DNA from 2 places in the Rossellomorea sp. KS-H15a genome. Region 1 is predicted to be linked to the other one. Evidence: riboswitches for the same ligand, from Rfam matches in the RefSeq annotation. Region 1 holds a riboswitch; the other holds the start of a gene.
What was found. A riboswitch is a leader RNA that binds a small molecule or an ion and turns the genes downstream of it on or off. The one in region 1 is predicted to bind cyclic di-AMP.

Region 1 (8,162 bases):
CACCTGGGATCATCTCACCTTGTGAAACGACAACCACGTCCCCTTTCTTGAGCGAAGTTGAGGCCACTTTTTCCGTTTTTCCATTTCCCCGAAGCAGGTTGGCGGACATCTCCTGTTTGGACTTTTTCAATGAATCGGCCTGTGCTTTCCCGCGGCCTTCTGCCAATGCTTCGGCGAAATTGGCAAAGAGCAGTGTAAATAATAGAATCAGGCTGACTGTCACATTGAACCAGGGTGCTACATCACTGGGTCCAAATGCATCAGGTGCCATACACAATATGAATGTAATGATGAATCCAATCTCCACTACAAACATGATTGGATTTTTTATCATGATTCTTGGATCAAGCTTAACGAAAGAATCCTTCAAGGCCTGCTTGACCATTCCTTTATTCTTCATGTCATTTCCATCCTTCTGTTCTTTTGGATTGGGCTGCTCGGGGGAAAGACGGTTTCGTTCTTTCCCTCTAAATTCAGCGACCTTATTTGTCTCTTTCAATAATGGATTTGCCACTTCTTCCACTCCCATCTACAATGTCAGATATTCTGCTACCGGCCCCAATACAAGTGTCGGGAAAAACGTTAACGCCCCGACGACAAAGAATGTTCCAATCAGGATCACTCCGAATAGGGACGTATCTGTTCGGAACGTTCCAATCGTCTCGGGAACCATTCTTTTGGATGCGAGGGATCCTGCAACAGCGAGCATCGTCACCAGACCGAAGAATCTTCCAATATACATCACGACGCCTGTCGAGATGTTCCAGAATGGAGTGGCATCCCCAAGTCCTTCAAATCCCGATCCATTGTTGGCAGCGGATGACGTATATTCATAAACGACTTGGGATATCCCATGAAATCCACTGTTCGAAATGGCTTCCACCCCAAGAGGAGTATACAGCGCAAGGGCAGATGCCCCCAGTATCAACAGGGGATGCATAAGCATCGTTATGGCAATCAGCTTCATTTCCCTGCCTTCGATTTTTTTGCCCAGAAATTCTGGAGTGCGTCCAACCATCAACCCTGAAAGGAACACAGCGATCATGGCGTACATGAGCACATTGATGAAGCCTGCGCCAACCCCTCCGAAAACGGTGTTAAGCAGCATATTCGTCAGTGCCAGCATTCCGCCGATCGGGGTTAACGTATCATGCATCGTATTGACGGCACCTGTTTCCGTCGCCGTCGTGACCATGGCATAGAATATAGATTGACCGGTACCGAACCGTACTTCCTTCCCTTCCATACTTCCTTGATCGGTCTGGATACCCATGGCATTCAGTGCCGGGTTTCCTTGCGTTTCATAAAACAGAGCAGTAGAAAGGAATACAATGAAAACGATTACCATCGATACAAACAGGACACGTCCTTGCTTTGGATTCCCGACCATCTTTCCATACGTAAAAGGGAGTGCGGATGGAAGCAGGAACATTAGCAGAATCTGAATGAAATTACTGATGGCGTTCGGATTCTCAAATGGATGGGCCGAATTGACACCAAAGAATCCTCCCCCGTTATTCCCGAGTTCTTTAATGGACAGGAACGTTCCGACAGGACCACGGGCGATCTCCTGGGTACCACCTTCAACCGTATTCACTGTAACCGATGGCTCAAGCGTCTGTGGAACTCCGAGAGCTATGAAAATAAAGCCCGTAATAAAGGCGATCGGTAAAAGGACGCGGGTAATGGACCTGAATAAATCGACAAAGAAGTTACCGATTTCAGCTCCAGATAGTCCCCTGACAAAGGCGATGGCTACTGCCAGTGCCGTTCCCGGGGCAGCGAACATCATGAACAGAATCCCGATCATCTGTCCGAGATAGGAAAGACCTGATTCCCCGCTGTAATGCTGTAAATTCGTATTGGTCATAAAGCTGATCGCTGTATTAAAGGCAAGAGTAGGGTCCATCCCCGGATTGCCACTCGGGTTCAGGGGAAGGATCCCCTGCAGCCTGAAGACCAGATACACAAGGAAAATCATGAAACCATTCGTGAAGACAAGGGCCAATGCGTATTGCTTCCACGTCTGGTTCACTTTTTTTATTCCACTGACTTTAAAGAGTAGTTGTTCGAATGGTCCAAAAACTTTATCTAAAGGCGTTTGATTATAATCGAACGCCTTTGCCAAATAGACCCCTGCAGGCTTTGCAATCAGAATCATTGCCGTTAATATAATGATGATCGATAGGATGGTCGTAATCACCTGTGATACCTCCAACTAATTAGAATTTTTCTGGATGAAACAATACATAAAATAAATACAGTGTCACGATGGCCGTAATCCCAAGTAACAGCATCATGAGTCCTTACCTCCCTGCTCGACAACAGTGGAAGACCAATTAATAAGTCCCGACATAAGTGCCGGAAGGATGATGAATAGCGAGATCATTATAATATCCAACATGCGTAAAACCTCCTGACATTATTTGAAGAAACACGAAACATTCCGGCTCTTTGTATACACCACATATCTTGCTCCGATGGATTGATACAGGCGTACCGGATACCCTGGTGTCATCGTGACGACAATGATCGGGGCGGACGTACTGTTTTGAATGAACCGCATCATCGGTAACGTATCGAAAAAGTCATTCTCAAATACGATAACCTTATGGAAGTGTTGGCGGTGATCAAGGAATTCTTCATTCACCACCAAACCCATGACATGTTGGAACCCACGCCCTTTCAGAATCTCAACAACTTGTGGAATGGGGGAAACAAAACAGCAATCAAGTGAAAGATCTAAGCAGTCCTCTATTTCCTGCAGCATTTCATATGTCGGAATACAAACAAGCGTCGTGTCCTTTGGCCGTTCCTGCGTACACACATACATCCTCCTTTTGTTCTGCATCATCACACCTCTACCATTTCATCCTGCAGAAAGTCATACCCTCGAAAAAACATGGGCCTTTTCTTCCAACAGATCCCCTCATCAGGAAGAAAAATCCGTCTTCAGAAACAAAAATAGACCAACGTACACTTCTCCCCCAGACGATTGACAAAAGCAAAGAACAATCAGCATCCTGTATAGATGCGATCTTCTATCATCTCTTGTTCATCTGGAGAAAAAGTACACATTGGTCTACTTAATGCCTAGCAGGCTCCTTTAAGCCTTCTATGCATTCTGTCTTCCATGTTCACTTTTTCGAAAATAGGCATTATAAAAAGACCTACTTGATCATCAGGCTGCCCTTTTTGCCATTATAAAACAACAAAAAAAGCCCCCTGAAAAAGGTGGTCTTTATGACCTCCTTCGCTTTAGCCGACGAAGTTAGCTGACGGGTAGGATGGCGAAAGAGTGTAATCTCATCCCTTCTACACTTGTAGAATTAACCCCACTTGATTGGGTCCTCCGTTCTCGTTTCCGAGACTAGGCCGATATATTGAGTTGTGCTTTACAAGGACTATATTACTCCCGGCTTATGAAATTTGTAAACGGATAAAAAGTGCCGAATCCTGCTAAATTGGATTGTTTTTCTAACAAAAACCATCGTTCTCTTAAAATTCCTAATTGAATCGTACTTTTTCTCTTAGTCTATTTAACTCAAAATTAAAGATTGACAACTTTTAACACACCTGAGTAAGATAGTCCATGAATTGTTACTTTAGTCATTAGGGGGAAGAAAATATGAAAACGACTAAACGCCGATTAGAGGCTGAATTGAGTGAAGCATTTATAAAGATGCAGAGGGAACTGATCGGCCGCGGTCCACAGGAAACACGCACATACATCCTGGAGGACATGGTCATCGCACGATTCAAGGGTGTGTTAACGGTAGAAGAAAAACACCTTGTCGAACACGATAAAGGCAGGGTGCTCGTGAAGCAGATGAGACAGGTACTGCGGGAAATGTATAGCCAGAACATTGAAGAAATGGTTGAACAGCATACCGGATGCAAAGTACTCTCGAGCCATAGCGACATCAGTACAAAAACGGGAGAGCGCATGGAAGTGTTCGTGCTTGATAAGAACCTGGAAAAGCAGTTGGAAAACTAACCAAAATTGTATAATTATCCATTTACTAACGATGATTGTATTCATCGCATCTGAACTAATTCGCTGAATCCGACAGGAGCGGAGAAACCAAAGGAATGGATGAGACTATTCATGGGGTGAAGTCATGTGACCGGGAGACTTATACCTTCCGAACCCGTCAGCTAACTTCGTAAGCGTTGTAAAAGAGAGGAGATTAACAAGCTTTTATCAATTAACCAAATGCAAGCCCTGAATCTTTGTGTGAAGGACTCAAAGATTCAGGGCTTTTACTAACGATTATGATATACTGCGGCTCTGTATCTGTTTTATTTACATGATACACTCCAATGAAAAGATAGAAATGCTTTTTCTACGGTTGGAGTTTTATCATGTTTGATACAAGACTGCTTGGCATGATGAAACGAGTATTCATTTGATAGAACACAGATTACTATAATACTTAAAGCTACTGTTGCCACAGATGTTTTTTTCACCTCAACACCGCCTTCATACATTCCCTACCGGTTCTCCATACTTAACGAGAACATGCCACAACAGCTTCAATTCCTGCAGCACAGCTTCATTAGCACCCCGATCACTCCAGGAATCAGGATCTTGTCTCAAACTCATGACGGCTGATCCGATTGTGCGGGCATCAATCCTATCTTTATAAGCGATTCGCTTGGCCAGGGACGGCATGGATGGTCCCCTGAAATCAGAAAAGACATCCTTTACATCAAGGACAAAACCCATATGCCATTTAAGATTGATGGAATACTTGGAACACATTTGCTCCAGGGTTTCACCAACAGTCGTGTCCTTATAGGACGGATCGGCAACCAACACTTCCACATCTTCTTTCAGGGAAATGGGACCATGAATCTGTGATTCTATGTAATGGTTCAAATTTCGATTCGCCAAGCTTTCTTTCCTGCCATGTTCAAGATGATGCAGTACATGTTGCATAAACCTCGTCGGTGTCAAATCCTTCTCTCCAAGTGCAAAATCCCTTAAAAACATTTCTTCCAAAAGCGCGGCCAGGATCATATCAAATTCTTGATACGTCCCCTTCTCAAATGGGTTTTGATGCGAGTCCAGATATGTAAAGGTCGCTCGTGATGAAACGTTAGGGGATAACAAAAAGTAGCATGAGCCGAACCGCGGAGAAGGCCCATCCGGATGCAGCATCAGATTCAATGCCCCGTACTTTGGCCGTTCGCTCATCAATGTACCGTCCGATTGGTAAGCCCCTCCAAACATACTCTCCTCCCACCTATCCCGGTCACCACCTGAATGAGGGGAGACCTTCCCATTCGATATGAATGTTTCAAACTGACTCTTATATTCCCCTTGTTCGAGCAGGGACTGGGCAACGTTCTTCATAGTGGAAGCCGGTCGATCCGGATGGAAGTGCAAACCGATCTGTGCGTGAGTTTTAATATGATTCACTGCCTGTTCAAACACCTCACCTGAAATATTGGACATGTTCAGGACATGATCAATGGTAGCCTTCGCATCCGCTTTATGCTTCAGTGCATAGGCAGTAAAATAATCGATTGCCTGACGCTGTGACGGTGTTAACCCCATAAAGATCCGACCCTCCTTCCCGTATGATTTCAACCATTATTTCTCCCATAGCTCAATCAGTCTGCCTTCAGGATCTTTAATCCAAATAAACTGACCGAATTCACTCACTTCTTTTTCCTTTGCAAGGGATACACCCACCCGTTCAAGATGTTCCATCATTTCGTTAAGATCATGTACTTGAAAATTCAACATCACCTGCTGTTCTGTCGGGAAATAGGGGTCATCTTCTTTAAAGAAAGAAAAGATCGTTTCATTTTCTGGATCGGGTTTAATCATGGTTCCGTTCCAATCCCCCATTTCAATCTTCAACACTTCACTGTACCATTTCTTTAAAGCATCCATGTTTTTTGTTCTCCAGAAAATTCCTCCAAAGCCTTTGATCATGATAGGTTCTCTCCCTTTCTTCTTTTCATTTATGAATACATAAACGTATATTCCGATCTAATGACGCCGCTTGCATATGGTTTTACGTCCAACAGCTTTAGGTTTACTCTAAGTTCTTCGCTTCCGAATAACGGAGTGCCCTTCCCGACTAGGATAGGGTTAACCTTTAGAATCAATCGGTCTAAGAGCTGATGTTTAAGTAGCGTCCCAGCCAACTCCCCGCCTCCGCAGAGCCAGATTCTGCCCTTTTCTTGTTGCTTAAGTTTCTGAATAAATGAGACTGCGTCTTCCTTTATGAGTTCTACTTCTTCGTTAGAGTCAAATTGAAGGGACTTGGAAAATATGTAATGCTTGATTCCCTTATAGCCGGGTTCACCAGGCTTAGCCCCCAGCAGGAATCCGAACTCATAGGTTTTCCTGCCCATTAATACGGCATCATAACCTTTTATGTCTTCTAAGAATTCTGGTACATGATCACCATCAAATAGAAAGAGAGAACGTTCGATATCCCCGTCTATCAATGCTTGATCCGCGATAAAATGGTCCAGGGAAACGGCAACGTGATAGATCAATTCACACACTTTTCTTCCTCCTGTCATGTATCGTTTACTTAGAACTTAGAACACCTGACGCAATTCCACCCTGCCTTCCCCATGCCCTTGTGGATCGGGTACGCGCATGGCCCACTCGATCGCTTCTTCCCTCGACTTCACATCGATCAGGAAGAAACCTGCCACTAATTCATCGACTATAAAAGGGCCCTCCGTTACCACCGGCTTTCCTCCTGGTTCCGGGTACGAGATGCGAATACCGTCCGAGCTCGGATGAAGTCCCTTTGCCATCACCCGCACACCTGCTTCCTCTAAATCCTCATTGTACTTCTTCATCGCCTCCATGAGCTCGGGACTCGGAAGGTTACCCGCTTCCGAATTTTCCGAGGCTTTGACGATCATCATAAAAAGCATAGAATGAACCTCCTTCACTACCTCAGATTATGACTTAAGAATGGACGGCTTACCACTCTCATCAAATGCTTGCTTTAAGTCAAACGCATAAGGAGTAGCTTTATGTTCAAGATAATATTCGTACCTTTTGAACGCTTCCTCCCATGAAACATCCTTCACCTTCTCTGTCCACCAGATGACATAGGAAGAATGATTCCCATCATGGGACTCCATCCAATTGTTTCTGTTCCGCAGTGCCTGACTGTGCTTCCCGCCATAAGTAAAACGGTACAACGATTGAAGGCTTTTCCATATGGTTAATGTCAGGACCGGGTATCCACCTGCATTGGCCTCTTCAGGAATCGTGATACCCTCTGAAGAAAACTCCTCAAGGAGATGTCCCGAGGCATAAGCCTGACGCATGACTTTATATCCCATGTCATAAAATCCCCGGGAAGACGGGTGATCATAAGGATTACGCAACCGGCCAATCGTGTAAATTGAAATGAATGCCATACACAGCCCTCCCATTACAATCTTAATAAAAGACCGAGATCTAAGCCTACTTCATACTAAAGGTATTCCATCTTTATCGTGCATCTTCCTCTATTATGCAAAAAAAAGAAGACACAAAAGGACGATTGGTTACTAAGCCGTCATCCCCAATCCTTTCGTGTCCATCTGATATATTCTTACATTTACAATGCATGAACCTTCCCTTTATCCAAGCTGCCTTTTAAATATCCTGCCTGCAATAATATATGAAATGACCATGATACCTACACACCAGGCAAGGGATATCCAAATCTCGCTGCCAACCGTTCCATCATAAAATAGGGCACGGATCGCATTCACGATGGAAGTCACAGGCTGGTTCTCTGCAAACACCCGAACAACGGTTGGCATCGTTTCCGTGGGAACAAAGGCCGAGCTGATAAACGGCAGGAAGATCAATGGGTATGAGTATGCCGTCGCCCCTTCCATCGAGTCTGCCGTCAATCCCGGAATAACCGCAAGCCACGTCAGAGCGAGCGTAAACAGTACAAGTACCCCGATAACCGCCAGCCATTCCAACACATCAGCACCAGTACGAAAGCCCATCAGCAGTGCAACAAGAATGACCACCATAACGGCAAGCAAATTGGATACAAGGGAAGTCAACACGTGTGCCCATAAAATCGATGTGCGTTTAATCGGCATCGTACTAAAACGCGACATCAGCCCGCTCTTTGCATCCATAAAGAGCCGATGCGATGTATAAGCGACACCTG
Region 2 (8,162 bases), 480 kb from region 1:
AAAATCCGCATCCAGTTCATCATTGCCCGTCGAAAAAGGAATGTTCATCAAGGAACGATTTTTCTCCGGTACGGGATTGTGAAATAATGATGATTCATCAATACAGTTGTAAAGAAGGGCGGCTTTCCTTTCATTATGCTCCTGCATCCCTTCCACTCCCCCGTTCTCTTTCACCCATTCCAGTACTAGTTTCAGAACGTAGATGGAAAAGGTCGGTGGCGTATTGAAGAGAGAATCATGCTTCACATACGTTTCGTAGTTCAGCATGGTCGGACAAGTATCGGGTGCCTTCCCGATCAGACTGTCATGAATGATGGCCACGGTCACACCGGATGGGCCAAGGTTCTTCTGGGCCCCGGCATAAATGAGCCCGAAAGAGGAAACGTCTATTTTTTCAGACAGGATGTGGGATGACATATCGGCCACAAGGGGAATGCCTCCTGTATCGGGATACTGGTCGAACCGGGTTCCCTCGATTGTATTATTAGATGTGATATGTACGTAACTTGAATCTGGAGAGAAATCTTCTGGTGTATAGGCCGGGATCTCAAAGGGTTCTTTGAGAGACAGCGTTCGGATATCCCCGACTTTCTCCGCCTCTTTAACGGCTTTCTTCGACCAGCTTCCTGTCACGATGTAATCCGCTCCCTGTCCTTCACCGAGAAGATTAAGAGGGATCATGGAAAACTGAAGGGACGCTCCCCCCTGCATGAAGACCACTCTATAATCATCAGGAATCGCAAGCAGTTCACGGAGTAAGCCTTGTGCTTCTTCTATTATATTTTGGAAAGGGGCAGACCGATGACTCAATTCCATCACAGACATGCCCGTTTCACGATAATTCAATAACTCATTTTGAACCTTCTTCAACACGGGCTCAGGCAACACAGCAGGACCAGCAGAAAAGTTATACACATGCTTCAACAACAGCACCACCAAAAGTTCAGAATTTTTCAACAGTATAATCCCGTGCAGCGCTTTCGTCAATATCAGTAACCCATGATGAAAACGCTTAATAAGATGGTTTTTAGCCTCATGCGTGGTCATGGATGAATTCTTGCTGGTTTTATAAAAAAAATCGCCTTCCCCGCTTCACCCAATAATGGTAAAACGGACAAGCCGATTTTATTCATTTTAACCTGTTAAGATATCTTCTTTCGGATAGCGGATTTTTTCTTTATCAGGTCGTGACAGGGAGAACGCAAGTGTAAGGGGTCCGAGTTTACCTGCGAACATCACAACGATGATGATACACTTTCCAATAGCAGAAAGGGAACCCGTAATCCCCATGGACAAGCCCACCGTACCGAAGGCAGACACCACTTCAAACACTATGGACAGGAACGAAACATCATGCTCTGTCATTTCCAGGAAGAAAAGCGCGGTGAACACCAGCAGCACGCTGATCATGGATAGAGCCAAAGCTTTGAAAATATGCGCTTGATCAATTGTACGCCTGAAAATCCGGATTTCTTTTTTTTCTTTTAAAAAGGCAATCATACTCAATGAAATGACCACAAAGGTTGTGAGCTTGATCCCACCGCCTGTGGAGGCACTGCCAGCTCCAATAAACATTAATAAAATCGTAAAGAGCAGCGTGGATCGCTCCATGCTTCCGTAATCAAGGGAGTTGAATCCCGCTGTACGGGGGGTGACCGCTTGAAAGTAGGAAGCGAATATCTTATCGGAAAGCGGCAGCTGAGCCAGGGTGTTCGGGTTATTGAATTCCAGCACGAATATCATCATGAAGGCGATGACATTGATCAGAAAGGTTCCAATGACCATGATTTTTGTGTGGAGGGATAATTGACGGATCGTTTTGGATTTCCACAGATCAACCAGAACCGTGAACCCGATCCCCCCCAGTATAAATAGAAATGAAATGGTCAAATTAATGATCGGACTTCCCACATATCCCATCAAACTGTCGGAAAACAAGGAAAAACCGGCATTGTTAAACGCAGATATAGAATGAAAGATACTGACATACAAGCCCCGTTTCCATCCAAACTCCGGTACCCATTCCGTCGCTAATAAGAGAACGGCAAACCCCTCAACGATAAAGGAAAAAATAAATAAATATTTCACAAGCTTGATGACGCCGCCTACGGAAGTCTGATTCAGTGCCTGTTGAAGGAGTAACCGTTCTTTGAATCCGATTTTCTTACCAAGCATCATGAAGATCAAGACCGCGAAGGACATGATCCCGAGCCCTCCGATCTGGATCAGGCTCATGACGACCACTTCCCCGAACAGAGTGAAGGCCCCTCCCGTATCAACCACGGCAAGCCCTGTCACCGTCATGGCGGACGTGGTCGTGAACAATGCGTCGAGCCATGAGATCTGTTCAGTGGTGGCAAAAGGAAGCTTTAAGAGCCCCATTCCCAGTATGATGAAAAATAGAAAGGTCACAACAAGAAGTTGCGGCGGACTTAACCGGATGACCTTTTGCTTCATCTTTATACACCTTCTTTTTCAAATCGATTGATATCCCGGTTGTGTCCTATAACGATCAGAAGATCCTCTATTTCAACCACCTCGTCGGCAGAAGGAGAGACAATGACTTCTTCCCCCCGATGGATGGCGATGATATTACAGCCGAATTTCGCACGGACGTCGAGCTCATTCAACGTTTTATTGGCTACCTTCTTGGAAGCATAGACCTCTACGATGCTGTGCTCTTTCGACAGCTCGATATAATCGATAATCTTTTCAGACGTGATATGGTGGGCGATCCTTCTTGCCATGTCACGCTCCGGATGAATGACCTTATCCGCACCGATCCGGTCCAGTACTTTCTGGTGGTAGGAATTCGATGCTTTCACCCACACTTCCTTGACCCCCAATTCCTTGAGAAGGAGCGTGGTGAGGATACTTGCTTCGATATTATCGCCGAAGGATACGATCACGTGATCGAAGTTCCTTAAACCAAGTGATTTCAAAACCGACTCATCCATGGCATTGGCCTGCACCGCGTGGGTGGCGATGTCGATGTAGTGCTGTACCACATCATGATGAATATCGATGGCGAGCACTTCCACATCCAGATCAGCCAGTTCCTGAACCAAATTCCCTCCAAATCTCCCTAATCCAATAACGGCAAACTGCTTTTTCATGATGAAATCCTCCAAAACCTTTTTTATAGCTTAACCAATTACTGCCTGACTTTACTACCATGTTAAACAACGCAAAAAAACCACCAGGAACTAAGCCTGTGGTCATTCATTACAGATCACAAGTATCATCCTCTCCCAATACGCTTACGGAGTTAGCTGACGGATTCGGGTCATGGAAGTGGCCCTACCTTTCGATTGAAAGGATTCACCCCTGAAACTAGTGGGTCCCCCGCTTCAATAATTGAATTAAGCGATAAAGAATATTCATTTGATGATAGATATATTACTCCTCTCCACAGGGGTTGTAAATAGGTTTTTTGTAAAAAAAACCTAAAGAAAAAAAGGCAAAATTATCTCAATCACCCCCAAGATTTACTGTTCGTTAAAAAGGTTTGTGTCGTCGTTTTTCAGGGAATAGCATACATTAGTCATACGAAATTCGAATCAGAAAGGAAGAAGCGTTTATGGCAGGAATCTCATCCATTACTTCATCAACGGAAAGCAATGAAAGTTCATCCGTTTCATCTAATGATATAAAGCCCTGGATCAAGGGATTTGCACGAATCGGTTACATCTCAAGAGGGCTCGTCTATATGCTCATCGGGGCATTAGCTGTGATGGCGGCACTCGGGATAGGAGGAAGCACATCGGACTCGAGCGGAGCTTTTACGGCTGTTGCCAGCAAGCCGTTCGGGGAAGTCCTTCTTTGGATCCTCGGAGTGGGCTTGATCGGAATCGTCCTTTGGCGTCTCATTCAAGTGATCAAAGATCCTGAACACGTAAAAAACGGCGGTAAGTCCATGTTCAGAAGACTGGGCAATCTGATCAGCGGGATTGCTTATGGTTCCTTGACATATAACGCCTTTGCCATTGCCATGCACGCCAAAAGCTCCGGATCCGGTTCGGGTTCAAAGCAGACCCTGTCAGCCAAATTATTGGCACAGCCTTTCGGACAATGGATCGTCGGGATTGTCGGACTCATCATCATTGGATTCGCACTATATGAAATTCATAAAGCTTATACGGAAAAATACACCGACAAATTCAAACGCCATGAAATGTCGAAAAAAGAATGGGAACTTGGACGAAAAACAGGAAAACTTGGATTATATTCACGCGGGATCGTCTTTCTGCTGATCGGATACTTCTTCATTCAGACGGCCATCACGGCGGATCCGGATAAGACGAAGGGACTTGACGGGGCGTTATCTAAACTCGCTCAGCAGCCATTCGGACAATGGCTGCTCGGAATTGTTGCAGTAGGATTGTTTTTATATGGTGTCTTCCAGATTTTAAAAGGAAAGAACCGTCATATGACGATTTATTAAGATCTAAAAGGAGCTGCCGGTTTGGCAGCTCCTTTTTCTGTTCGTTCTTTCTCCATGTATCAGAAGCCACCTCTCTACTGATGCTTCCCACTGCAGGCACGAATTTTGACAGTTCAAATCATCTGTTGTATCTTATGAGACTGAATCCTCATTAAACCAATCAGATATATATGTATTTTACATTTAATACTTTTGGGGAAATCTACTATTACTATAAGGAGGCGTCAACCAATGAAATCTCTTTGGAGAGGTTATCTCAATACATCCCTTATCATGAAAATAACCGTGGCTCTCGTACTTGGAATTGCCGTCGGTGTGATATTCGGTAAGGATGCATCTGTCCTTTCACCCCTTGGCGATATTTTAATTCGCCTGCTTAAGTTCCTGATCATTCCCCTCATTTTATTTACCTTGATGGTCGGTGTGAACCAGACCAGTGTTAACAAACTTGGAAGAATGGGAGGAAAAACGTTTTTATACTACTTATTCTCATCAGCTTTGGCCATCGTCGTCGGAATTGCCGTTGCCAGTATCTTTAATCCCGGCACAGGGATGACCCTTGATACGACGGAAAAATTCAAGGTACCGGAAAATCCGGGGGTCACCAGTGTCCTTCTGAATATCATCCCTGATAATATCGTCACGGCATTCACAGATATGAATCTCCTGGGGATCATCTTTACAGCGATTGTATTTGGCATTGCGATTTCATATTTACGGTCTTCAGCGGAATACCACGAACTCGGTGAACATGTATACAAAGTCGTGAATGGCTTGAATGAAGCCACCCTGTCGATTATGAAGGTGGTCCTTCAATACGTTCCCATCGGAATCTTTGCGATCATGGCAAATACGGTCGGGAATCAGGGACTCAACACATTAGTCTCCTTAGGGAATATGATTCTCGTTCTTTATATTGCTTTGTTCGTCCAATTGGCTATCTATATGATTGCTCTGGTTGGATTCAAAATCAGTCCCGGCAAGTTCTTTGCTCAAGCACGTACACCAATGGTTACAGCCTTTGTAACCCAAAGCAGCTCCGGCACCCTGCCATTAACATTGAATGCAGCAAAAAATCTAGGCTTGCCAAAAAGTTTATACGGCTTCAGCCTGCCCCTCGGAGCCACAATTAATATGGATGGGGCTGCGATTCGGATTGCAGTATCTGCAGTGTTTGCTGCCAATGTCGTCGGTAATCCATTGAGTCTGACAGATATGATGGTCGTTGTCCTCGTAGGAACATTGGCTTCCATTGGAACAGCAGGCGTTCCTGGAGCTGGAATTATAATGATTGCCACCGTTTTTGCTCAGCTTGGCCTGCCGATGGAAACCGTTGCCCTCCTGACGGCGATTGATGCCCTTGTCGGCATGGGATGTACGGCCCTGAATGTGACGGGGGATCTGGTTGGTACGTCGATTATTGATAAAACGGAGAAGGATGACAAACAAGCTCCTTCCCTTTCATAAATGCCAAGAAAAAAAGGATAGCCCCAGCTATCCTTTTTCCTATTACGAAACCTGATGATGCTCCCACCCTGAAGCTTCATCGGCAAAAAGTATCCCCAGTTCATGATGATCCCCTTCATACAGGGCTCCCTGGGTAAAACGGTTTTCACCATTCGTCCCCAGAACCTCCAGCTTACAATAAGCTCCGTTCTTTTGCAGCGCTTCATAAAAAGCCCGTTCCGTATTCACTTCGACACCGTTCACCTTCAGGACGATTTCCCCGACTTGAAGGGTCAGCTTCCTGGCAGGAGATCCTGGGAGGATACCAAGGATCATGACGCCATTTGGCTGGCGCTTAAAGAAATAAGGTTTTGAATCATCCGCACTGCGGGTACGGTACGCGATCCAGATCCGGCCAAGGATGGCTATAGCTGCTGCACCGACCGAAAACAGCGGTGCCCAGAAACCTGTTACAGCCAAGGTCAATACGAACGCACCCAGCCAGAACACGCGGGATCCCGTATGCTTGATCGCGATTTCAGGCAGTGTACTTTTCACCAGCTGTTGAAAACCGAGGAGAAACGGTATACACAGTAATGAATATGTTTCAGTGCCCAAGGTAAACACCGGCCACCATTCAAATGGAAGGGTCAATGACCCCGTGGGTACCAGTACAAACATGGGGACGAGCCATAATTTCTTACCGAGATGGGCTCCCACCTTCAAGCCACGTGCACTTTTAAGCAGGCGGGGTGATGTGTGCTTCCAGCCATTCAATACAATCAGGATGCCTTCGATCATCGTCAATATTCCGAGAAGGACGACGGTGGAACTGAGCAGACCCAGATTTAAGCTTTCCACATATGTATCCACGTAAGGGATGTCCCACTGAAAATAATCCACCGCGACTAAGATAAAGTAGGAAAATCCTACTGTCATGGTGGCTGACATGAGTTGAAAACGACCCGTTAACGCAAACAGGATCGACACGGCTCCCATAACGATGAGACCGGCGAAAGGAATGACCACTCCCGCTCCGACTGTCACAATAGAAAACAGCAGTCCAAGGACGATTCCGTATGAAAATAAAACCCGCATATCATGGTATCCGTCCAGCAATCTCGTATTGAAATCTCTCCGTTCCCTCTTCACACGATAATAGCCCGCCATGATAGCGAAAAATACGGACAGATATAGTACAGGATGCAGAAATAGTTTCCCGAATCCCTTTAAAATCTCCAGTAACCAAAGCTCAATCAATATCCGTCACCACCTTTTGCAAGAAAATTTGCATTATCTACTATTTTATCAAAAGAAGCTGTTAAAACCTATTGCAATTTTATTCAATACTTTTACGATTCGATTTCATTTCCGACAGCATTCCTCATATTTTCCCGGGAAATGATGTCGATTGGATGAGAATGATATCTCCATTTGAAGAAAAAGAGACGGTTGAGATTCACCCCATCCGCCCCTATTCCTTATTGAAAATAAGATTTGATATACTCTTTAAAAACGATAAAGGCAAAACCCATATAATCAAAAGGGGTGTCGATTTCCCACTCCAGCATCATGTTTCCCCTCCTTTTATTGTGAGTATTGATTCAGCCACTCTTTCAATTCGTTTGATATCCCGTATTTAATCAGACTTGCGTGGCCTCCCCTTACTTCTGCTGCTACCTTATTCGTGCTAGACACCAGGTCCAAGAGAGGCGTGCTGATTGAGGAAGGAACCAAGTGATCGTATTGGGAAGAAATCAGGTAAAGGTTCGAATCGATTTTTTTCAAATCCACTTCTACGCCGGCGAGTTCAAATTCTCCTGCCATCAGCACATTCTCTTTTACAAAATAAGTGATAATGTCACGGCCCATGGCTCCGGTCAGGGAAATGTGATCATTTGTCCATTGATTGAATCGGAGCCAATAATAGGCATAGTCGGGATCATAGGCTTTATTTAACAGCGACAAATAGGGAGAAAAGTAAATGGGGGAAGTTAAAGCCCTCATCCCGTAACGGATCATGGGAGCCGGTATGAGATTGGTTCTTTCCATGAGACCCGGGAGATCGATTTCGTCTTCCTTCAACGCCTGCACCCAATTGTGATAGGCAGGGACCTGACCAAAGTCAATCGGCGTGACAAAAAGAAGCAGATTTCTGATCAGGCAGGGGTTTAAAGCAGCATAAATGACAGCCAGTGTCCCACCTAAGCAAAACCCGGAAAGGGACAGCTCGTCTTTCCCACTATGTTGAAGAGCCTTCTTTATGCACGGA

Region 2: linked by a shared signal. The riboswitch ahead of M1J35_RS00040 (potassium channel family protein) and the one ahead of M1J35_RS20230 (hypothetical protein) in region 1 are both predicted to bind cyclic di-AMP.

Annotation. Positions count from the first base shown of each region.
Region 1 is NZ_CP096886.1:3,937,629-3,945,790, forward strand. It holds gene kdpB (potassium-transporting ATPase subunit KdpB) at 1-400, opposite strand, end outside; gene kdpA (potassium-transporting ATPase subunit KdpA) at 530-2,161, opposite strand; gene M1J35_RS22870 (potassium-transporting ATPase subunit F) at 2,223-2,300, opposite strand; gene M1J35_RS20230 (hypothetical protein) at 2,423-2,833, opposite strand; cyclic di-AMP (ydaO/yuaA leader) riboswitch at 3,246-3,387, opposite strand; gene M1J35_RS20235 (Na-translocating system protein MpsC family protein) at 3,629-3,997, shown strand; cyclic di-AMP (ydaO/yuaA leader) riboswitch at 4,049-4,188, shown strand; gene M1J35_RS20240 (DUF3626 domain-containing protein) at 4,484-5,563, opposite strand; gene M1J35_RS20245 (VOC family protein) at 5,600-5,947, opposite strand; gene M1J35_RS20250 (dihydrofolate reductase family protein) at 5,977-6,528, opposite strand; gene M1J35_RS20255 (YciI family protein) at 6,565-6,912, opposite strand; gene M1J35_RS20260 (DUF3291 domain-containing protein) at 6,940-7,407, opposite strand; gene M1J35_RS20265 (ABC transporter permease) at 7,612-8,162, opposite strand, start outside.
Region 2 is NZ_CP096886.1:6,382-14,543, forward strand. It holds gene serC (3-phosphoserine/phosphohydroxythreonine transaminase) at 1-924, opposite strand, end outside; gene M1J35_RS00035 (TrkH family potassium uptake protein) at 1,135-2,457, opposite strand; gene M1J35_RS00040 (potassium channel family protein) at 2,460-3,116, opposite strand; cyclic di-AMP (ydaO/yuaA leader) riboswitch at 3,242-3,379, opposite strand; gene M1J35_RS00045 (DUF1206 domain-containing protein) at 3,581-4,444, shown strand; gene M1J35_RS00050 (dicarboxylate/amino acid:cation symporter) at 4,676-5,911, shown strand; gene M1J35_RS00055 (zinc metalloprotease) at 5,954-7,150, opposite strand; gene M1J35_RS00060 (hydroxyalkanoic acid synthase) at 7,478-8,162, opposite strand, start outside.